DNA from 3 places in the Allocoprococcus similis genome. Region 1 is predicted to be linked to each of the others. Evidence: riboswitches for the same ligand, from Rfam matches in the RefSeq annotation. Region 1 holds a riboswitch; each other region holds the start of a gene.

Region 1 (7,639 bases):
CCAGAGGTGCTTTACGCTCCTGCTCTGTCATGAAATGCGGAGGCTTGCTGGCAGTAAGCCCCGGAATATATTCTCCGAACCGGTTGCGAACCAAGACTTTATGAGCCGGAATATTGTGGTTAACCCAACCTCCGATCTGAATGATGCGGAGAGTTCCGTTTGGGCAGATAGCCTGCACCATAAACCCAACCTCATCACTATGTGCGTCAAGCTGAACAACCGGACGTTTGCCGTTATTTTCTTTACGGCGGATATACAGGTTGCGCATGCGATCTTCAGTAATTTCTCCGAGTCCTTCTGCGTAAGGACGAATCGCTGCAACCACTTCATCTTCGAAACCGGATGTACCGTTTGCATTTGAAATTGCTGCAATCATTTCCAGCGTTGTTTTTTTATCCATTCTGACACCTCTCTATGAAAGTTTTACGTTCTTGAATTCTTCCATGAAATCAACAATATAGTTTGCTGTGGTCTCAAGCATCTCCTTGCCCCACTCTTCTGTAGCGGTACTCGGATGATCCGGTCCGATCCAGCCGCTGTCTGTTACATGCGGAGTATTGCGTATAATATCAACGTTAACTCCCTTGAACTCAACAGAACGGAAACCGGTTGTCTTCAGATTATCAGACAGGTGCTTAAACTGGAGTTCACCACCTATCTCACTCTTATCAACTAAAGACGGATCAATTCCAAGAATCGCAGCTGTTTCCTCACCACCGCCGTGGCCGCCTTTCCACGCCGGGTTCATATCCCATGCCATCAGCCACCAGTTAAGCATAGCCACCAGACAGCCCTTATCTTCGAATTCCATGCCAAGGCGTTCAATCATCTTGATGTTTCCGCCATGTCCGTTCAGAAAAACGAATTTTCTTGCGCCGTGACGATACAGACTCAGAAAAATCTGACGGCAAAACTGATAGAGTACCTCATTGTCAATATCAATTGTACCCGGATACGGAGCTAAACACTGGCAGGAACCATATGGAATGGTCGGAGCAATCAAAACATCACTCTTCTTCTCAATTTTCTCCAGCAAATGCTCCGGAATCAGTGTATCGGTTCCAAGTGGCATGTGACGGCCGTGACACTCAATACTTCCGATAGAAATAAGTACCATATCGTTTTTTTCAAAATATTCTTGAGCTTTCGGCCAAGTCAAATTTGTAAGTCTCATATTTTCTCTCCTTCCTACTAATAATTATTCTTCTCTGCTGAAAATCGGACTATTCGGAAACCAGACAGTCCGACATCCATCAATTACTGCGTTGCCTCCTATTCCCCTTTAGGATTTGCTTTTTTTATGACAATGCAGAATTTTTGAGATACTCTTGATAACCCAAGTATAGTCCAGGCAAATATGATTGTCAACAATTTCGACTTAATGTTAACAGCATAAAAAATGCTTTCGTTTTAGTTAACAATCTACTATAATTATAATAAGTTTTTTGCTAACGGACAAAAGACATCCGTGTAGTCGTTTCTACTAAACTAGTAAGGAAATGGAACATGCGAAAAATTGGCGGTATGTTCTACTACGAACCAAGCGCACCTATTGAAACCGGATACTTATTCTGAAAATTTATGAGGTAAATATGCAGAAACAACGAAAAACATCAAATACTATTACATCAGAAATTGTTCTTGAATCTCTGCGGGAGCAGATCATCAATGGGATCCTTCAGCCTCAGGAAAAACTGGTAGAGGCTGAAATTGCCAGGAAATTCGGACTCAGCCGAGGTCCTGTGCGCGAAGCGCTCCGACAGCTTGCTGTCGAAGGTTTAGTCGATTACTGTCCTAACAAAGGATGTACAGTCGCACTGCTTTCTCCACAAGACGCTTATGAAGTCTTTTTTCTGCGCGGCAGCCTTGAAAAACTGGCGATCCAGAAAAGCAACTGCCTCCTCAGTGACTATAGTCTCATGATAATGGAAGCCAGCATTGAAGAATTTCGAAAGGCTGTTCTCGAAGGTAATACTATGAAGGCTGTTCGTGCAGATGAGACATTCCACCTGCAGATCATTCGCTCTGCCCAGCTTAACCGATTGACTAAAATGTGGGAGTTGCTGAGTCCACTGAATGGTGCCATGTTCCTCTCGGTTCAGAATGCCAATCGCTTTGGACTGTTAAGCGGAGATGCTGAAACGCTTCAGAATGCCAAATGCTTAGAATCAAACACACCGGATCCAAATACCTCTTATAACGGAGGCACTGCAGTATGGACACACCAATGCCTGTTGGAGGCCATCCGGATTAACGATATCCAGGCAACCTGTGCTCTTCTGGACCAGCATTATGAAGAAACCGGCAGACGTGTATACAGACTTTCACTCATGAAAGAACAGGGTTTTTGATCTGTTTCATTAATAACAGATGTCAGAACTCTAAACTATCTGCATTCAAAAGGAAATACTTCATTCCCATGATGACAAATCCTTCATCATTTCTCCAAGGTTTCTTGCTGCCATTTAACAGGCCCTTTAGCTTTGCGTCTCAGACTTTCGTCTGATTTGCCATTTCACTTATTATTTTTTATTTGAAAACTAATTTTATTTTACGCCCATATTTCTTTGCATAGAAGAAAAAGCATTATCGCTTTAACGTAAAAAACTTGTTGTTTTTTTCGGAAAACTTATTCTGTCTTTCAACTTTTGTGATATAATGCTTCATTATAAAAAATCCCATGGATAAAATGAGGTGAACCAGGTGAAAAAGAAAACACTTGTGCCTCTTATCGGTTTTTTACTGGGCATATGCCTTGTTAGTTTAATTGTATACAAAACAGACACCCATGAAAAAGAGCAGAGACACATAACAGCACAATTAAATGTAGTCACCTATGGTGAACGCATAAAGAATGAAATTACAGCTGGAATTGAGATTACGGATGCTTTGAAGCAGATCTTAATAAGTGAAGATGGTGACATCTATCATTTTGAAACGATTGCCGGAAATCTTATATCTGATTCTATTGAAAGCATACAACTTGCTCCTAATGGTGTTGTAACCGATATTTATCCGGCTGCTGGAAATGAGGCAGGTAAGATTGATCTGATCCATGATAAAGACCGTGGAAAGATTTCCTGTTATGCTAGAGACAACCATACAATCATTACACAAGGTCCCTTCAAATTGAAACAGGGCGGATATGGAATTGCCGTCCGCAATCCAGTCTACCTGAAAGATAAAAATGATCAAGAGTATTTCTGGGGATTTACTATCGTTATCCTGCGTATTCCGGACATTTTTTCAGACTCGATCCATGCACTTTCAGATTTTGGATATGAATATAGAATTTTAAAAACAGTTACTCCCTGGAGTGACACTTATAAAGTGGTTTATCAGTCGGATGATCAAATAAACCATCCTGTTTCTTATACTTTTACAATAGGAGATGAAAACTGGAAAATTGAGGTAACACCTAAAAGTGGATGGAGAAATAGCACATTAATCATAATCACAAGCGGAATATTTGTTATAATAATCCTTCTTCTGACAGTTCTTACCAGAGTATGGTTAGTAGCAAAAGAACATAGGAACAAATATCAAATACTGGCACATACAGATTCTCTTACAGGTATTTATAACCGCTATGGATTTGATGAGTTAGCAGAAAAGATGATTTCTAAAAATCCTCAAACACATTTTGTGGCTGCACTCCTTGATATCGATGATTTCAAGTTTATCAATGATATCTATGGACATAGTTACGGAGACAGGGCATTAAAGAGTCTTGCAGACAGCATGAAGGCTTTTTTCCCATCCGATGCGTTACTGGGAAGAAACGGTGGTGACGAATTTTGCATTCTTTTACCAAATTGTACCTTTGCAGAAGCAGATGTACAGCTACAGCAATTCACCCAACTTCCCAAAACATTCTCATGTCATGGTAAGGAATATGCTTTTTATATTTCTCTTGGATATGCAGAATATCCAACATCTGCATCCGACCGTTCACAGCTCCTGCGCTGCGCAGATGCAGCTCTTTATGAAATAAAGCTTCATGGTAAAAACGGATGTATGGCCTACAGGAAAGGTCTTCAGTCAGGTGTCCGCAAACAGCTTGGATTCGCATTCAAGGATATTTCAGAACACCTTCCAGGTGCATTTATCATATACAGAGCTGACAAAGAAGATGATGAACTATTTTATGCAAATGATGAATTTCTTCATATGTCTGGATATAAAGATATAGATGAACTATTCAGACTTACTAAGAAAAGTTTTCGAAACTTGATTCGGGAAGATGAACAGCAACAGATAGAATCAAGTATCTGGGAACAGATTGACAGTGGTAATGAAAATGATTATATTCACTTCCATCTTCGAAAAGCTGACGGAACCTATTTTTCTGTGCTTGATCATGGAAGAATTGTAGAGAGCCAACAATACGGAAAGGTATTTTATGTATTGTTTATGGATTGGGAGGATATGCATGTTCGTTACAGTGATAAATTCTCAAGATAATAAAAATCGAGTAGGTGGCGGTGATTAACCGCCGTCCTCTCACAGCACCGTATGATGTACCGTTCGGTATACAGCGCTTTCAATAGTTGACGTGCACAGACTGGTAGGCTGTGGCTAAATCATAATAGCCACTGTTTATCAGTCTTTCTTTATTTAGCGCCCAAATCACAGCTTTGTTATTACTGATATACCAATACTTTCTGCCATCCAACTGGATCCACCGGAATTCCTTTTTCTTTAAAAGGTTATAAATAGTAGGTCTGCTGACTCCTAGGATTTCCTGTAACTCTTCAGGAAACTGAAATATACCATTGGGCTGAGTAATTTCCATGCATATAAACCCGAATACGTGAAACAGGAAATATGGGCAAGGCTACTTGCATCATTATAATCCGTTTTGAGGCAGATTTGCAATCTGTCTTTTTGTCGTGCTTTCCTTCATGAGTAAATCGTAAACATATCTGTAAAACTGTTCCACTAAGGCCCATCTGTAATTTGTTCTGTAAGAATTCGCTCCCTATTAAACGTTAACTAAATGACATTGGTTCAGTACCCTCACAGTTACGCGCAAAAATCCATTCCAAATCAGCTGCTCCGATAGGATTTTTGCCTTCCAGCCTAATTTTTCTTACGGTCAGCGCAGTAAATGCGCAGACCTACTGAACAGTTATAATTATTCTATATTATACAGAAAAATTTTACATATGACAATGGGAAAATATAGGACCTTTTATACAATATGTCCAAAAACATTAGCTGAAATCCTTCCTCTTTCCTTTACTTTCCTCCTGTTCCATGCTATGATAGCGATAGAATATTTCAGTTATATCCGAAAAATTTTTCGTAAATTCAGGAGGAAATGTAAATGAAAACACTTGGCTACTACAACGGTAAATTCGGACCTCTGGAAGAGATGACCGTTCCGATGAACGACCGCGCATGTTATTTCGGTGATGGTGTGTACGAGGCGACACTGGCGAGAAACGGAAAGATCTTCGCTTTAAAAGAGCACCTGGACCGTTTCTTCAACAGCGCCGGACTCATTAAGATCGATATCCCTTACACAAAGGACGAGCTTGCGGCGATCCTCTACGATATGCTGGCAAAAATGGACGATAAGGATATCTTCATCTACTGGCAGATGACCCGGGGAACCGGCATCCGTCAGCACCAGTTCCCAGCTGCAGGCACAAAGCCGAATCTCTGGATTTTCATGAAGCCTGGGAAATCGGCTGACTCCAGCAAACGTCTGAAACTTACAGACATGGAAGACACCCGTTTCCTCCACTGCAATATCAAGACATTAAACCTTCTCGTCAACGTCATGGCGGCAGAGAAAGCGGAGTCTCTCGGATGCGGCGAGTGCGTCTTCCACCGCGGTGATATCGTCACCGAGTGTGCCCACAGCAACGTTTCCATCATCAAGGACGGCGTATTTAAGACCCACCCGACAGACCACTATATTTTACCGGGAATCACAAGAATGCACATCATCCAGATCTGCAAGGATAACGGGATCATCGTCGACGAGACACCTTTTACCATGGCAGAGCTGATGGATGCCGACGAGATCATCGTCTCCAGCTCCACAAAATTCTGCTCCCCGGTCTGCGAAATGAACGGCACCCCGATCGGAGGAAAGGCACCGGAGTTAGTGGATTTGATCCAGAAAAAGTATACAGAAAAATTTGAAAATGAGACCATGTAAATGATCAGAGGAGCAGTTCAGGGCGCATGCCAGTTCATCTTGACCGTTGACTGCTCCGGCTGGCTTTGCTATTTCTAAACAGAGTAGAAATATCTGATAGATAGTTTGCAATTAGAATTTATCAGCTAAAGTCGCTGCCTGTTCGCACCCATCTGTCTTGTCAATATCGCCTGTATTTACAACTGCGGGAATCATTACCGCACCGACCATTTTCCATTTCAACAATGCAGCAGACCGTTCAATAGGAATCCGAATACCGTCCATGACAGATTTATCATCTTCCTCGCAGCAAGTAATGATAGCGTATTCTTTTCCAGAAAGGTCTACCTCTGCATGATAGAATGAAAACAGCTTATCAATGACCGCCTTTATCTGTGACGGAATCGTGTACCAGTAAACCGGCATGGAAAAAACAATAGCGTCGGCTTCCTGAATAGCCGGGGCTATCACATTGAAATCATCATCAAATGAACAGGCTTTTCCTGTCTTAAAGCATGTTTCGCAGGCATGGCAACCACTCACATTCATCATGGCAGCGTCAAACCGCTTTACCGTATGTCCTTTTTCTTCCGCAGCTTTGATAAAAGCCGCTGTCATTGCGAAGCTGTTTCCTTTTTTGCGGGGGCTGCCTGTGATTACAACAATTTTTTTGCTCATAAAATTGATCCTCCTTATGATAGCGGGATTGACTTTTCCCTCTTTCGATATTATCATAATAGCAAGAATGAAATGAAAATCAAGTACGCACAATTAAGTGCGATACTAAAATTCGTGTAATATACTTACGAAAAGGAAAGTGTAAAATGAGTGAACGTAATATTTCAAATGAATGCTTTAGAAGTACAGGATTTAGCTACACTTTATCTCTGATTAACGGAAAATATAAAATGACGATACTATATGTTCTGGCTGAGTTTGGCGTTGTCCGTTTCAATGAAATGAAAAAATACATTGATGAAATCTCCTATAAAACATTAAGCTCTACCTTGAAAGAATTAGAAGCAGATAAATTAGTCCATAGAGAAGAATATCCGCAAATTCCCCCCAAAGTCGAATACAGTCTTACAGAGCGTGGAAAATCTCTCATTCCTATATTGGAAACAATGTGCGATTGGGGAGAAGAAAACAGATTGTAAAAAAGCAGACTGAAATCTGAAACGGTTTCGGTCTGCTTCTTCATTGCATTTCGCTTGTGATAGCGGCACATAATTTCTTATTCGCCCATACGGATATTTTTTACTGTTTTCTGCTCGAATGTGAGGTTTGAATAAACTCTGCTTCCTCCGTTTCCAACAGGAGCTTGTGCAAGCAGCCCCACTTTTACAGTGTTGCCCGCAGGAAGATTGAAAAACCTCATCATGTAAAAGTTCTTTCCGTCAACGGAGTAATGAAACGCAAAAGAGTTTCCACATCTGCACACCTGTAGCCATGCTATGTTACCGTCAATATTGCACCCGTTTGCGTCGT
Region 2 (7,639 bases), on a different contig from region 1:
TCAGCGTTCCCGTGATTACGGAAATATTATGAACACATACCGACCGGGACACGCAGATTATACATTTGATGAAAAGTATGGTTTCCGTGATTACAGAGGAGGGGGACGCTCTTCCGGAAGAGAAACTACTGCCAGAGTTGCAGCTGGTGCAGTTGCTGCTAAGATTTTGAAAGAACTTGGCATTGAAGTACATGCTTATACGAAAGCAATCGGTCCTGTATCTGTTCCTGAAAATGAATACCATCCGGAAGAGATTTTCCAGAACCCGATTTATATGCCAAACAACGCATATGCAAAAAAAGCATCTGCCTATCTGGAAGAATGTATTAAAAATCAGGATTCCTCTGGGGGTATCATTGAATGTGTTGTTACCGGTATGCCGGTCGGAATCGGTGATACCGTATTTGAAAAACTGGACGCCAATCTTGCCAAAGCAATGCTGTCCATCGGAGCAGTCAAAGGCTTTGAGATCGGTGACGGCTTTAAAGCTGCAGATGCAAAAGGAAGTATCAACAATGACTCCTTCCATACAAACGATGGAAGGATCACCAAAGACACCAACCATGCAGGCGGTGTCCTCGGCGGTATGAGTGACGGAAGCAGCATCATCTTCCGCGCGGCAGTAAAGCCGACTCCGTCCATTTCGCAGCCACAGTCCACAGTCACCAAAGATGGAGAAAACACCGAAATGATCATCAAAGGACGTCACGACCCGGTCATCGTCCCACGCGCCGTCGTAGTCGTAGAATCCATGGCCGCAATCACGATCCTCGATCTGCTCTTCACCAATATGAGTGCACGCATGGACAAACTCAAAAGCTTCTACGGCACTGAAAAATAAACCCAACAATCTTCCGTCCTCATCGCATCCGGCTACTTCGGTGAAAAAGGTAGATCTTAGTCGGCAGCCTTGAGGAGGGAGCTTCTGTCACCCCTCCCTGCTTTTACATATTTTCCAGAATAACACTCCATTCAGTATAACATGAAATTAGCAATTTTCTTGTTGCCTTATTACTTCCGCTAACATCGACAGCAGTTTATCAAGCTGAATTGGCTTTGCGATATGACCATTCATCCCGGCTGCAATAGCATCTCTCTTATCTTCTTCAAATGCATTTGCTGTCATTGCAATGATAGGTATACATGCTTTCTCCTTATCCGGCAGGCGTCTGATTGCCTGTGTTGCTTTATAACCGTTCATTTTCGGCATCTGGATATCCATCAGGATCATATCATATGTGCCTGCCGGCATCTTTTCTATCATGTTTACACATTGAATGCCATCCTCCACACGTTCTGTTTTAAGGCCGGCACACCCAAGGATTGCTTCTGCAATCTCTGCATTCAGATCATTATCCTCTGCCAGAAGGATATTCCTGCCTTCAAGGATTTCGCTGCCTGTTCCAGACTCTTCAATATGTTTTTTTACATAATAGCTTTCATCGGCTATCTTATGTTTAAGTGTAACTGTAAAGGTGCTGCCTTTTCCAAGTTCACTCTCTACATCTATTGTTCCACCAAGCAGATCAACATATTTCCGGACTATCGACATTCCCAGTCCGGTTCCTGCGATTTTGCTCTTTGTAGTATTCTGTTCACGTGTGAATGCGTCGAAAATCTTCGTCATATAATCCTGACTCATGCCAATTCCTGTATCACTCACTCTGTTCCTCACGATCATGTACCCGGGCTCATCGCATGGTAATTCATCTACGCTCATCATGACAGAACCACCGGACGGAGTATATTTTATAGCATTACTTAGGATATTGACCAAAATTTCTTTTACCTTGGTAACATCTGTCAATACATGCTCATGTTCTACATTCATCGTGTAATGAAGCGCTATATCCTTTTTCCTTGCTTTCTCATCAAATACTGCAAACAAGGATTTCCGGACATCTTCAATCCGGCAGTAATTCTCATCAAGCTCCATCTTTCCGCTCTCAATCCGGGCCATATCTAGTACATTATTTATGATTGACAGGAGAAGATTTCCTGACTGCTGCAGTTTTTCCAGATGTTCTAACGTTTCAGGCACGTCTTTTCCTTTCAGTTCATTCTCCATAAGCTGTGCATAGACCAGAATTACATTCATAGGTGTACGGATGTCATGTGACATATTGTTAAGAAAACGAGTCTTTGCGAGACTGGCATCCTCTGCTTTTTTCAGAGCAATCTCAAGTTTTTCATTTAGTTTTTTTGTATCATTTGCTGCAAGCTTTGCGACAGCTTCTGCTTTTCTTGCCTTTCGTAAAAGCATGAGGATAATAACAATGATGCTGAGTGCAGAGAATCCTGTGATGAGAAAAAAAGCAAGTACATTGTCTTTTACAAAGTCAGAAAATTTTACCTTATCTGCCGTACTGTCATAGATAGCAAGTGCACTTGTAAGCATGTCAGACGGCATGGTCTTTAAGGTTTTATTCAGTATTGATAAAAGGCTATCCTCTCCACCTCTTACTGCAAAGCATGCCTCCATTGTTTTTGTAAGTGGAACACTCTTGAAATTTCGACTGTTATCATATATCAACGCCTGGCTTGCTCCCATGAGGAAACAGTCTGCCTTTTCATTCAAGACCATATCTGCCGCATCATCAAGCGAATCACAATCTACCAGCTTCCATTGTGGATAACTGAAAGCAATATGCTGTTTTAAGGCTTCTTTTTCCTTTGGCACAGCTACTGTATACGTATTATGCTCATCAAAATTTTCTTCATCAGTTACCGCCATCAGACTGTAAGTCCAGGCTGTGTTTGTAAGTGCATATCCTTTTTCTTCTGCAAAACCGGGATTTCTGCCGACATAAAAAATCATGTCAATCTCACGCTCTTGTAATGCCTGAATCATTTCGTCATAATCATTGTATTCCTGTATATTAAATTCCAGTATCTGATTTCCCAGACAGTCTTTGGCATAGGATACATATTCTGCCAGCATTCCGGTAAGTTTTCCAGTTTCTTCGTCCAGGGAAAATACCGCCGGATCGTTGCTCAGAAATCCGATCCGGATGTTACCATGTTCTTCCACCCAGGACTTTTCTTCACCTGTAAGAACCTGACTATAATCAAGCGTAAAATACTTCTTATACAAATCTGCTTTGAAAAAGGGACTATCTTGATCTAGCTTGTGCATTGCCCAGTCCAGCTCCGCCTTGATATCGCTGCGCTCTTTATTTATTGCAAAATATATGCCTGATTTGCCAATCGTGGTAACAGATGATATTCCCTGTTCAGACCAGATGGATTCCTCCAGAGATACAAAAGCATCAATCTCATGATTCGCTAATTTCTTTTCAACATCATCATTATTATTCACATTTACATGCTCTGTATGTATGCCATTCTTATTTTCCCACTCTGTCAGCATAATCTCCGGTTCCGTATCCATGAGCACACCTACACGTTTCCCGTCCATAAATTTGAAATCAGACGTTCCAGTATCCATGTTTGACAAATCAGCATAAAGAATATATTTTTCTTCACCCATCGCTTCATCTGAAAAAAGCATCCTTTGTGCACGTTCATCGGTGTAAGAGATATCGCCCATGACATCAATCTCACCATTTTCAAGCTTATCGAAGCAGTTGGACCAGTCACATTTCACGTACTCAAATTCCCATCCGGTATAGCCTGCCAGAGCCTGCAGGAGTTCGTATCCATATCCACGTCTGACACCGTTTTCATCGATATAATCAAAGGTATCTTCAAAGGATCCGATACGGATGATCTGTGACTGTTTTTCATCATTTTTCTTTTCAGCGGCCCGGCAATGTACTGATAACACCATCCACATTCCTAAAGTCAAAAATATACACGCAAATAGTACGGCTGATTTTTTTCTACTTTTATCCATTGTTCTTTTCTCCTCAAATCACCAGGTTATTACACGTCACAAATCTAAAAAATGCACTGCCTTTCCAGACAATGCACCTTAAACATTGCAGCTGGCTGTCATTTTACAGACCCTATAGCTTTGCGTCTCAGCCTTTCGACTGATTTGCCGACGAATCTTTTTTTGGTATTATAAATATTTCATCATGATCGGAACAAGAATGTTCATATCAACAGGCTTTGCAACATGAGCATTCATTCCGACAGAAAGAACCTTTTGTGCATCTTCCGCGAAAGCATTGGCAGTCATCGCAATAATTGGGATCCTGGCTTTTTTCGTATCCTTCATCTTTCGGATAGCTAATGTAGCATCATATCCATTCATAACCGGCATCTGGATATCCATAAGGATCATCTTGTAATAATCAGCATCAGCCTTTTCAATCATATCAATACATGCAACACCATCATTGGCAGTCTCAACAATACATCCTTCTTCCGTCAATAATTCCGTTGCGATTTCAGTGTTGATCTCATTATCTTCGACCAGTAAGATCCGAACACCATTCAAACAATTCTTATTGCTCAAATTACTGTTTTTCTTCACCAGAGAATCGTCTTCTGACGCTTTTCTGCAAGGAATAGTTACTGTAAATGTGGAACCTTCACCCTGCTTACTTTTCACTTCTATTGTGCCATCCATGAGCTCTACAAGCTTTTTCGTAATGCCCATTCCGATGCCGCTGCCCTCAATATGACTGGATGTAGTGTTACGTTCTCTTTCAAAAGTTTCAAAAATACGCTTTTGGAATTCTTCAGACATACCAATTCCATTATCGGTAATGCTAATGATCATATTGCACCAGTCTTCTTTTTCACAGGATTTCTGTACAACATTACAGGATATAGCACCTCCTGTATTTGTATACTTTATTGCATTGCTTATAATATTGAGACAGACTTCTGACAGGTGCGGTGCATCCATATATACATACGGGTACATGATCTGTTCTGTCAGAGAAAGAGTCTGATTTTTACTTTCTGCCTGCTGTCGGAACATAATAATACAATTTTCAAAGCACTCATGGACATTCGAAACAGTGTATTCCATTTCAACCTTATTATTTTCAATTCTTGCAAGATCCAGAACATTGCCAAGCATCGACAAAAGTTCTTTTCCGCATATTTGAATATCTTCAATATATCTGCCAAGTTTATCTGTTTCCTGCAAATGTCTGGACGCCAGTTCTGCATAACCAATGATTGCATTCATAGGAGTTCTGATATCATGGGACATATTGAACAGAAATGATGATTTTGCTTTATTTGCACATTCTGCTTTTAATTTAGCTTCCCGCAATTCTTCCTCTTGTCTTAATTCCCGCATTTTTTCATCTGTCACATCTCGATTGGCAATCAGCACAGATGTAACATTTCCATTTTTACCATAACTCTGCGGAACAATCATGGATAGAAACCATGCTCCATTCTTCTTTTTGAATTCAGAAGACATAGATTCTTTATTATGAAGGCGTGCTGCCATGGTTTGTATATCAAAAAAATCTATATACTTCTGTACAAATGGCTCTGCTATAATATCTTCGATAATCTCGAACTGAGGATCCCAATCTGCAGTATTATCTTTAATATCCAAATCCATTTTTCGGGATCTTTTGACAAGTTCGATCTTCTTTGTTTTCAAGTTCAGCCTTGAGATATGATAATAGGCAGTGCCTAATGCATGAAGGGCCTGCCGGGTTTTTTGCATCTGCTTTCCCAAGGTAACAGGAAACTCTTCACCGTCCATCTGCTCCAGATCCGGCGTTGACTGATGCAGATGCTGAACCAGCCATTTCCCATTCGTCCACTTATAGATAATCGTAAATCTTGTCTCCATTTTAAAACAGATAGAACCATCTTTAAACAGACCGGTAAAATCTACTGTTCCGTGTGCAAGAACATGGTCATCACCAAGTCTTTCTTCTTCCTGATGTAAATTTTGTACTTCGATTCTGATTTTACCTCTTCGTTTTACATCAAATTTAAATGATTCCAAAAACTCATGCAGATTCCTGAAAAGCTCATGTTTCCCTGTTCCAATCAGACTGACATTTTCATCAAAATAATTTTCTATATCAAAATCATTTATTGATTCGGCATTAATATATATTTCAAAAAGCTGTTCTGTGAGTTTTTTTAAATCATCCATGCGCTTCCCTCTCTTTAAAAAAACTTAAATGACTTTAATTTTTCTGTCTTATTTCTAAAATTTTGAATTTAGAAATAAAATCGTTTACTTGATTATATCACAGCGACTTATTATTCTACCAACATTTTGTGAACCTCACATGACTAAAGTCACGTGCTTCTCGGCCGTTTTAAACGGCAAGACTAAATATCGGCGGATACGCCAGTAACTTAGAATTCGTGCGGATACGCACTTTTTCCACACCGGATACGGCTGGTTTCCACATTACAGGTAGTCCGCTGTATATCTGCCTGTGTTTATCCTGCTTTTAAGTTGTTTACTTCTGCATAAAGCTTTCTTAAGTCTGCATAAACACATGAGGTTCTACGCTTCACTACAGGGACTTTTGCCTCCAGTGAAGACCTTTCCGTTTCCGGCAAAGGTTTTAAAAATTCCCTTATAAAATATCTTGCTCCGATATTATAACTTGCTGACAGGTCGCAGTTATACTGTTTTCCTGTTCGAAAGGTACATAGGCTATAGTTCTCCGGATTTCTTACTACCGCTCCGCTTCCGTCACAGGCCAGCCTGCTGGTATGCCGGGCACTGACTCTGGACACACGAATCCTGTTCCGGTGGACCTGATGTTCACACTGCTTCTGAATATCCCGCTTTCTCCATAAGTGGAGCTTTTGTTTCTTTTTTCCGGATATTTTCCCCTGCATTTCCAGATACTCAAACACAATTACATCTGCCTGATATTCTACGGCATACTTCGTGATCTCCGCAGCTATTTTGTGGGACAGTTCCATATTCAGCCTTTTTGCATAATCCCATCAGCTTTGGACCTGTCTGGAGGAATGCTCTCTCTGAAAACGGCGGATTCTGCCAAGCACATGATACAAATGGTCTTTATCACTGGGGAAATTTATAAATTTCCGTCCCAGGATAGTGCCATCTGCACACATGATGCTGCAGACCGCATCCGTATTGATCCCTAAATCAACGCTGCATATCACCTGCTCTTTTACAGTTGTTTTCGATAAGCTTACTTCTTCTGTGTAAGAAAACCGAAGGAAATATTTATGATGTTTCCTTTCCAAAGTTGGGGCGGATGCCTTTTTCCCACTCCATTTTTTTCGCAGATATTCCATATCGGTATGAAGTAATTTTACATGAAACCATCTCCACTCACGCCCATCAAATAGCTTTAACCAGGCTACATCTTCTCCCGGTTCTGCTTCCTTATACATGACATCCCGATAGAATACCGGCATCACATGATTCTCACAGACCAGCTTCGGCTTCCCCTTAAGTTCTCCCTTTTTCCACAGACTAAGACGTGTCCGATAGGAGGAAACTGCTCCAAGTGCATATTGAATCGCTGCTCTTCTCAGATAAGATGGCATCTTAGGAAAATCACGGTCAAACGGAAATCTGGCATGATTCTTTTTTGTCTCATGTACCAGATGTTCCGCTTCATTAAAGCGTTTTTGTGGATTCCTGATTTCTGAAAGTTCTTCCCAGGTCTCTTCATACACCGAAATCAGATAGGAAACTGCCTTCCGAAAAATATCCAGCGTAGGACGGAGCGGTATATTCTTTTTTTTAATTTCT
Region 3 (7,639 bases), on a different contig from region 1:
AGGCGATCACTGACTATAATACTGTAAATAATTAAAAAAGAATCGAGGCAGTAAACATTGAGCAAAACAAAGATATTTGCACACAGAGGCGCAAGCGGATATGCACCGGAAAATACACTGGAAGCATTTGCGCTGGCAATCACACAGGGAGCTGATGGAATCGAGCTGGATGTCCAGCTCACAAAGGATGGAATCCCGGTTGTGATCCACGATGAAACGATCGACAGAGTTACAGAAAAAACAGGATGGGTCAAAGATTATACCTTAAACGAATTAAAAGAACTTACGGTATTGAAAAACAAATTTCCGGAGTATTCCTCATCAAAAATCCCAACCCTGGAAGAAGTACTGGATGCAGTAAAAACATCCGGTATCCAGGTCAATATTGAACTAAAAACAGGGATTTACTGGTATCCAGAAATCGAACAGAAGGTTGCAGATCTTGTCAAAGCATCTGGAATGGAAGACAAGGTGATTTATTCTTCCTTTAATCACTACAGCATCCAGCAGATCAAAAAAATCGTTCCAGACGCAGAAACCGCATATTTATACAGTGATGTAATCTTAAATGTGGAAGACTATGCGGAAAATACAGGTGTAGACGGACTGCATCCTGCGGTATATCACGTGAAAATGGCTGATTTCTTAAAAGAATATCTGGACAGTGGTTTAAATGTCCGCGTCTGGACGGTCAATGAAAAAGAGGATATGGAATGGCTGATCCGCGCAGGTGTAACTGCAATTATCACCAATTATCCGGACAAAGCCGTGCAGATCAAAGGAAAAGTGGAAGCGTAGGCTATGCTGGAAAATAAAAAACTTTTTCTGCTGGATATAGACGGTACCATCTGCAAAGGGAACCAGCTGATCGAGGGAGCAGCCGCATTTTTGAAAGATATCAAAACGAATGGCGGACAGTTTGTATTTATCACAAATAATGCGACCAAGAGTATTGATGATTATATCAAATCTTTTCAGATTTTGGGAATTCATACGGATTATACGAATTTTCTGACAGCATCTTATGCAACTGTTGATTACCTGAAGAAACATCATGCAGGGGATCTGATCTATGTACTTGGAACCCGCTCTTTCATCCGGGAGCTGAAAAAGAATCAGATCCGTGTGACAACGGATTGTGAAGATGAAGGAATTGCCTGTGTTGTGGTTTCTTATGATAATCAGCTGACCTATGAAAAACTGTCTGATACGTGTAAGCTGCTGAGTACACAGAAAGTCGATTATCTTGCAACCAATCCGGACTATGTATGTCCGATTGAATTCGGATTCGTACCGGACTGCGGATCCATCTGTGAAATGCTTGCACATGCAGTAAAGCGGATGCCATATTTTATTGGCAAACCAGAGCCTGCTATGGTGGAACTTGCATTGCAGCGGAACCATTATCAGAAAGAGGAAGCATTGATCGTCGGAGACCGCCTGTATACCGATATTTTGTGTGGGTATCATGCCGGGGTGGAGACGGTGCTGGTATTATCCGGTGAGGCAACTGAAGAAGAAGCAAAAGCATACGAACATCAGCCGGATTACGTGATGTCATCGGTTGCGAAGCTGCATGAAGAATGGATAAAAAGTATTTCTTAACATAAACAGGGTATGTATGGTAATAAAACGGTACATACCCTGTTTGTGCGTCAGAAGCGTATGCATCCGTGGTAAATTGCAAAAATAAATGAAAAGATGGTGTGAGTGTCAAAAGTAAAAAAAGCCTTGCATCGGCGAACGTATGTTTGTATAATGGGAATATGAATACAGAACTGACAAACGATAATTATACAACACAGGAAAAACTACAGATTCTTGCCGATGCAGCCAAGTATGATGTCGCATGTACGTCAAGCGGATCCAGTCGCCGGGGACGGAAAGGAGAACTCGGCAGTACCGTTTCGTGCGGAATTTGTCACAGCTTTGCTGCAGACGGCAGATGCATCTCTCTGCTCAAGATTCTGATGACCAACCATTGCGTCTACGATTGTAAATATTGTATCAACCGGGTGAGTAATGATGTAAAAAGGGCAACCTTTACGCCTGAGGAGATCTGCAATCTTACTGTAGAGTTTTATAAACGTAATTATATCGAGGGACTTTTTCTAAGTTCCGGTGTTTTGAAAAATCCAACCTATACCATGGAAAAGATGTGCGAGACACTGTTACTTCTCCGCACAAAATACCATTTTAACGGATACATTCATGTGAAGACAATTCCGGGAGCTTCGGATGAATTACTTGCAGCTGCCGGTTATCTTGCAGACCGTGTCAGCGTGAATCTGGAACTGCCAACTTCTGAGAGCCTTCGTAAGCTGGCACCGAACAAAACTATGCAGACCATCCTGAATCCGATGGGGAAGGTGCAGAATACTATCGCTGCACACCGAATGGCAATCGGAAAATCTGCGTATATGGAAAGAAGCCGCGGAAATCAGTTCTTGCAAGCCGGGATTTTTTCGGACACTTCCAAGCAGCAGTTTCAAAAGAAACTGGAGAGCAGAGCAGCGCTACAAAAAGGAACCGATGTATCCAAGACTTCTGCACGGTCAAATCCTGCGGTATTGGATTCTTCATTCACCTGGAATCAGGCATATCAGCTGGCGCCACATGACATGTCCAGATTAAAACGAAGTTTTGCACCGGCAGGGCAGAGTACGCAGATGATCATTGGAGCAACAGGTGAAAGTGATTATACTTTATTGCAGACCACACAGCAGCTTTATCAGGGATTTGATCTGAAACGTGTTTTTTATTCCGCATATATCCCGTTAAATGAAGATTCTGTTCTGCCTGCGATCGGGACTCCGCCACCGCTTTTGCGGGAACACAGACTGTATCAGGCGGACTGGCTGCTCCGCTTTTACGGATTTCAGGCAGATGAACTTTTAACGTTAGAGAAACCAAATTTTAATGAGCTTCTGGATCCGAAGTGCGACTGGGCATTACGCCATCTGGAATTATTTCCGGTTGAAGCGGAAACTGCAAGCTATGCAGAACTTCTCCGTGTACCTGGAATCGGGCCGAAATCAGCCAGCCGTATTGTAAATGCAAGAAGATATGGAAGACTGGATTTTACAAATCTGAAGAAAATGGGTGTTGTTCTGAAAAGAGCGCATTATTTCATCACCTGTGGCGGAAAGCAGATGTATCACACGCCGGTTGAAGAGACTTATATCACAAGACAGCTGGTCAGCGTAGATCGGAAGGAATCATGGGAAATGGCTCATGCAAATGAAGGTTTTTCACAGATGACACTTGCGGATTTTGGAATTGGATAGAGAAAGCAGGTAATTTATGAAAATATATACTTGTAAGGATAAGTTAGAAGACATCATGACCTGTATCTATGATGCATGGGCAGATGCTTTACGAATCGGTCATGATCAGATAAGGCTGAAAAAAGAACCGATTTTCCAACCGACACTGCTGGATGAATATATCCATGTAGACGGCGACTGTTCCAAGGCAGAAAAAGTCACCCGGTCTATTCGCAGAGATATTTCTTCCAGAGCCTATCTGTATGTGTATTACGCATCCCTATCTGCAGAAGAGGATGCATTGCAGGCAATCTATAATTTTCTCAGAGTTGGATTTGCAATGGGAGCAGATGTACTTGAAAACTATACGAATCCACATGTGATGCGGATTATGGAGCTGTACCGTAATATTGGAAATGAAAGCCATCACTTCCGTGAGTTTGCCCGGTTCCAAAGTCTGGATGGACGTGTGTATGTCAGCCATCTGGAACCCAAAAGTGATGTGATCATGCTGGTTGGAAGACATTTCGCAGACCGTATGCCATCAGAGCATTGGATGATCGTTGACGATAACAGGAAGATGGCCTGTGTCCATCCAAAAGACGGAGAAAATTATCTTCGGTATCTGACGGATGAAGAGTTTGATGCACTTCGTAAAACAGAAGCGTATGAAGATGAATATACCGGGATGTGGAAGACATTTTTCCATACGATCGGAATCAAAGAACGGGAGAACTATGTCTGCCAGAGGAAGCTTTTTCCGATCTGGAAGAGGAAGCATGCTGTGGAATTTAAAGAATAATCGCAGGAATTAAAAAGACAGCAAAGTGTCATTGGTACTGGCTTTGATGGTTTTCTTTTCATCACAGATAGTTACCGTAATTTCAACAGTTTCCGAGACCGGAATGTCTGCAGGATAATAATTCAGAGAATCTGACAGAAAAACAGAAAGAAGTTCTAGGGATATGGAACAATCTGAGTACAAATGAGCAGGAAACAGTGATGTCAATGCTACGTGGACTTCGGAAGTAGGAGAACAGTTCGAGTATATTATCGGCTGTTCTTTTTTTGTTTTTGAACGTAAAAACGGTAATGTTTTTCTTGTGTACAGCAGAGCACTATAGTATAATAAATCCGGTTTTATTGCATAAGTTTAAAGGCTATAATAAGGAAAACGGCAAACCAGATGAAAGTCTGGGACGCAAAGCCAGAAGAGGCTAAAGTCAGAAAGTTTGACCAGGTCAGCCGGTTGCAACTGTTTCTATATCATATATGGAAAAGATGTGAAAGTGGAAGAGATCTCGATACCTTTTATACTATATCGATGAGTGATTCTAAAGAAATATAGTATGGATACGGGCATATTTGGGCAAGTATCCTTTTTATATGCCAAAATGGGTACGAAAACTGGCAGGGACAGGTTCTCTGTATACAGATAAAAGCAGGATGAAGAAGGCACAAGACGAAGCGAGGATTTTTATAAAATGGAAAATTATGAAGAAAAAATATATTCATTAGGTGAGACTGTAACGGGGCAGACACAGGTCATGTCACAGGTCGTACAGAAAACACTGGAAAATAATGGCGGGGTAGGTATAATGACAGGATCTTATGACCAAAACCTGTCTATTTTGTCTGTGAATAATCTGCTGTTGCATAGTACAGGATATACATTCGATACTTTCATGGAACAGACAAAAGGATCATTGAAAAACTTCTTTTATAATGAGAAAGATATAATGAATCGAGATCGTTTTTCGCAGCTTCACGGAGCAGGGGAAGCACAGATCCTTACTGCAGACGGTACAGTGAATAATGTACGGCTTTATAAAGAGGATGCGACAGATGAAGCGGGCAGACAGATCTGGGTTATGTCCGTACAGGTCAACTGGGATCATGTAAATTTGACACTGCTCAATGAGGCTATCTATTCCGGCTTCTGGTATTTTGACTGTGACGAAAACAGTGAGATTGTGAATGCAAACTGGAGTCATGAATTCCGAAAAATGCTTGGCTATCATGACACTCTGGACTTTCCGAATAAACTGGAATCCTGGTCAGATCTTCTGCATCCACAGGATAAAGAAAGAGTAATGGTGCAGCTTCAGGCGGCAATTAAAGATAAGACGAACCAGATAAAATACCAGGTAGAGTATCGTATGAGAATGAAGGATAATCAATACCAGTGGTTTCGGGCATCGGCAGAAGTAATACGCCGTCTGGATGGTTCTGCCAGCAGGATTGCCGGGATTTTTATTAACATTGATGCGGAGAAAAAAGAAATCATGCAGGCACAAAAATCTGCTGCTTTCCACCGGGCTTTTACGAAAGCAGATTTGTGCGAGTATTATGTGAATCTGGAAGCGAATACTTTTGATACCTTTAAGGTTGAACCGTCCCTGATGACCGTCTTTGAACAGAGTCATACGTGGGATGAATTGATTCGGCATTTTGTGGATTCCTATGTTGTGGAGACAGATAAGAAGGCGGTATCCTCTTTTTACGACCGTGGTTATATTGCAGAAAGGCTGAAGGGTCTGGAAACCGAATTAGCTTTAGAGTGCCGTATCACTCTGAATGGAGAAGAACGATGGGTCCGTAATGTGGTCATACGTGGCGAAATAGAGGATTCAGAATATGCCATGATTTTCTTGCGTGATATCACAGAGACAAAGGTAGAGAGCGCACGGCATCTGCAGATGGCAGCGGATAATGCTTCCATGGAGCAGCTGATTCAGAGTATTGTGCGTCTGGTTGACCGCTTTGTTGTCTGTGATCTCGAAAATGACAGATATGAATTCTACAATCTGAATGGACAGATGATATATAAACCTTTTGGATTTTATCATGATTTTCAGATGCAGGTTCTTGAAAAATATAAGACACTGGAACCATTGGAAGCTATAGATATCCTGATAGCCCCGGATAATATTCGGAAAAAACTGAAAAGTGAAAATGATATTTATAAGTTTGAGTATTGCAGCCTGGATGAAAAGACTTATAAAATCGCTTCTTATATTCCCCTGGAATGGAAGAATGGAAAGCTGGAAAGGGTATTGCTGGCATCCATGGATGTGACACAGGAAAAGAAAGCAGAGATTGAATCCCGTCAGGCACTGAAAGAAGCTTACCGGTCCGCAGAAAATGCAAATCGTGCGAAAACAGAATTCCTTTCCAATATCTCCCATGATATCCGGACACCAATGAATGCGATTGTGGGTCTGACGGCAATCGCAGGAGCAAATGTTGAGAGCAAGGACAGAGTCATTGAATGCCTCGGCAAGATCACAGAATCAAGCCGCCATCTGCTGGGGCTGATCAATGAAGTATTGGATATGGCACGTATTGAAAGTGGAAAAATGACACTGGCACAGGAGGATTTCAATCTGCCAGATCTGGTGGATAATCTTATAACACTCACAAAACCGGTGATTGATGAACATAAACACAATTTAGATATACACATTAATCACATTGAACATGAGAGTGTCTGTGGTGACAGCCTGAGAATCCAGCAGGTATTTGTGAATCTGATGAGTAATGCGATCAAGTATACACCGGATGGTGGGAATATTACTTTTTCCATAGAGGAAAAGCCAAATGGATTTTCGGAACTTGGATGCTATGAATTTACGATTGAGGATAATGGGATCGGTATGTCACCGGAATTCCAGAAAATCATGTTTGATCCTTTCAGCCGCGCAGATGACCATCGGACAACCAGAGTCCAGGGAACTGGTCTTGGAATGGCAATCAGCAGAAATATTGTGAACCTGATGAATGGTAATATTAAAGTGGAAAGCACCTTACATAAGGGAACTAAAATTACAGTAACAATTTATTTGGAGCTTCAGGAAAAAGAAAAAGAACAGGACAGAAATCTGATGAATCTGCCTGTTCTGGTTGTGGATGATGATAAGACATGCTGTGAAAGTACAGTTGCTACACTGAAAGAAATCGGTATTACAGGTGAATGGGTTCTCTCTGGCAGAGAAGCTGTTGAGCGCTGCTATGCACGTCATGAGCTAAAAAATGATTACTTTGCTGTCATCCTGGACTGGAAGATGCCGGACATGGATGGCATAGAAACAGCCAGACAGATCCGAAAACGGATAGGGAAAGAGATTACCATTATTGTACTGACATCTTATGAATTCAGTGAGATTGAAGAAGAAGCAAAGGCTGCAGGCGTAGATGCTTTTATTGCAAAACCGCTGTTCCGTTCCAGGCTGACGGCTACATTGCGGCAGTTTACTTCAGGCAGAAAAGAAAAAACAGCAAGAAATTATCTGGAGGAGCTGTCAGAAGCAGATTACACAGGAAAAAGGATTCTGCTGGTTGAGGATAATGAGCTGAACAGAGAAATTGGTGTT

Evidence for each region. Region 1 has a riboswitch for cyclic di-GMP ahead of ACYQ5K_RS10190 (ATPase). Riboswitches for the same ligand answer to the same signal wherever they lie in the genome.
Region 2: it holds a riboswitch for cyclic di-GMP, as region 1 does, so the genes downstream of both, ACYQ5K_RS05815 (transporter substrate-binding domain-containing protein) here and ACYQ5K_RS10190 (ATPase) in region 1, are expected to answer to the same signal.
Region 3: it holds a riboswitch for cyclic di-GMP, as region 1 does, so the genes downstream of both, ACYQ5K_RS11900 (hybrid sensor histidine kinase/response regulator) here and ACYQ5K_RS10190 (ATPase) in region 1, are expected to answer to the same signal.

What each region holds. Positions count from the first base shown of each region.
Region 1 is NZ_BAAHSG010000019.1:39,481-47,119, reverse strand. Features, by position in the region: gene ACYQ5K_RS10205 (M42 family metallopeptidase) at 1-400, opposite strand, end outside; gene ACYQ5K_RS10200 (creatininase family protein) at 413-1,174, opposite strand; gene ACYQ5K_RS10195 (GntR family transcriptional regulator) at 1,593-2,351, shown strand; partial or broken gene ACYQ5K_RS10190 (ATPase) at 2,374-2,472, opposite strand; cyclic di-GMP riboswitch class I at 2,447-2,522, opposite strand; gene ACYQ5K_RS10185 (diguanylate cyclase domain-containing protein) at 2,704-4,464, shown strand; partial or broken gene ACYQ5K_RS10180 (helix-turn-helix transcriptional regulator) at 4,658-4,795, opposite strand; gene ACYQ5K_RS10175 (D-amino acid aminotransferase) at 5,330-6,172, shown strand; gene ACYQ5K_RS10170 (flavodoxin family protein) at 6,284-6,829, opposite strand; gene ACYQ5K_RS10165 (winged helix-turn-helix transcriptional regulator) at 6,976-7,308, shown strand; gene ACYQ5K_RS10160 (DUF1349 domain-containing protein) at 7,386-7,639, opposite strand, start outside.
Region 2 is NZ_BAAHSG010000010.1:49,274-56,912, reverse strand. Features, by position in the region: gene aroC (chorismate synthase) at 1-841, shown strand, start outside; gene ACYQ5K_RS05815 (transporter substrate-binding domain-containing protein) at 989-3,856, opposite strand; cyclic di-GMP riboswitch class I at 3,940-4,015, opposite strand; gene ACYQ5K_RS05810 (ATP-binding protein) at 4,025-6,043, opposite strand; gene ACYQ5K_RS05805 (IS200/IS605 family accessory protein TnpB-related protein) at 6,340-6,834, opposite strand; gene ACYQ5K_RS05800 (hypothetical protein) at 6,859-7,639, opposite strand, start outside.
Region 3 is NZ_BAAHSG010000031.1:21,216-28,854, forward strand. Features, by position in the region: gene ACYQ5K_RS11875 (ABC transporter substrate-binding protein) at 1-35, shown strand, start outside; gene ACYQ5K_RS11880 (glycerophosphodiester phosphodiesterase) at 58-798, shown strand; gene ACYQ5K_RS11885 (HAD-IIA family hydrolase) at 802-1,605, shown strand; gene ACYQ5K_RS11890 (putative DNA modification/repair radical SAM protein) at 1,767-3,287, shown strand; gene ACYQ5K_RS11895 (TIGR03915 family putative DNA repair protein) at 3,304-4,068, shown strand; cyclic di-GMP riboswitch class I at 4,433-4,523, shown strand; gene ACYQ5K_RS11900 (hybrid sensor histidine kinase/response regulator) at 4,751-7,639, shown strand, end outside.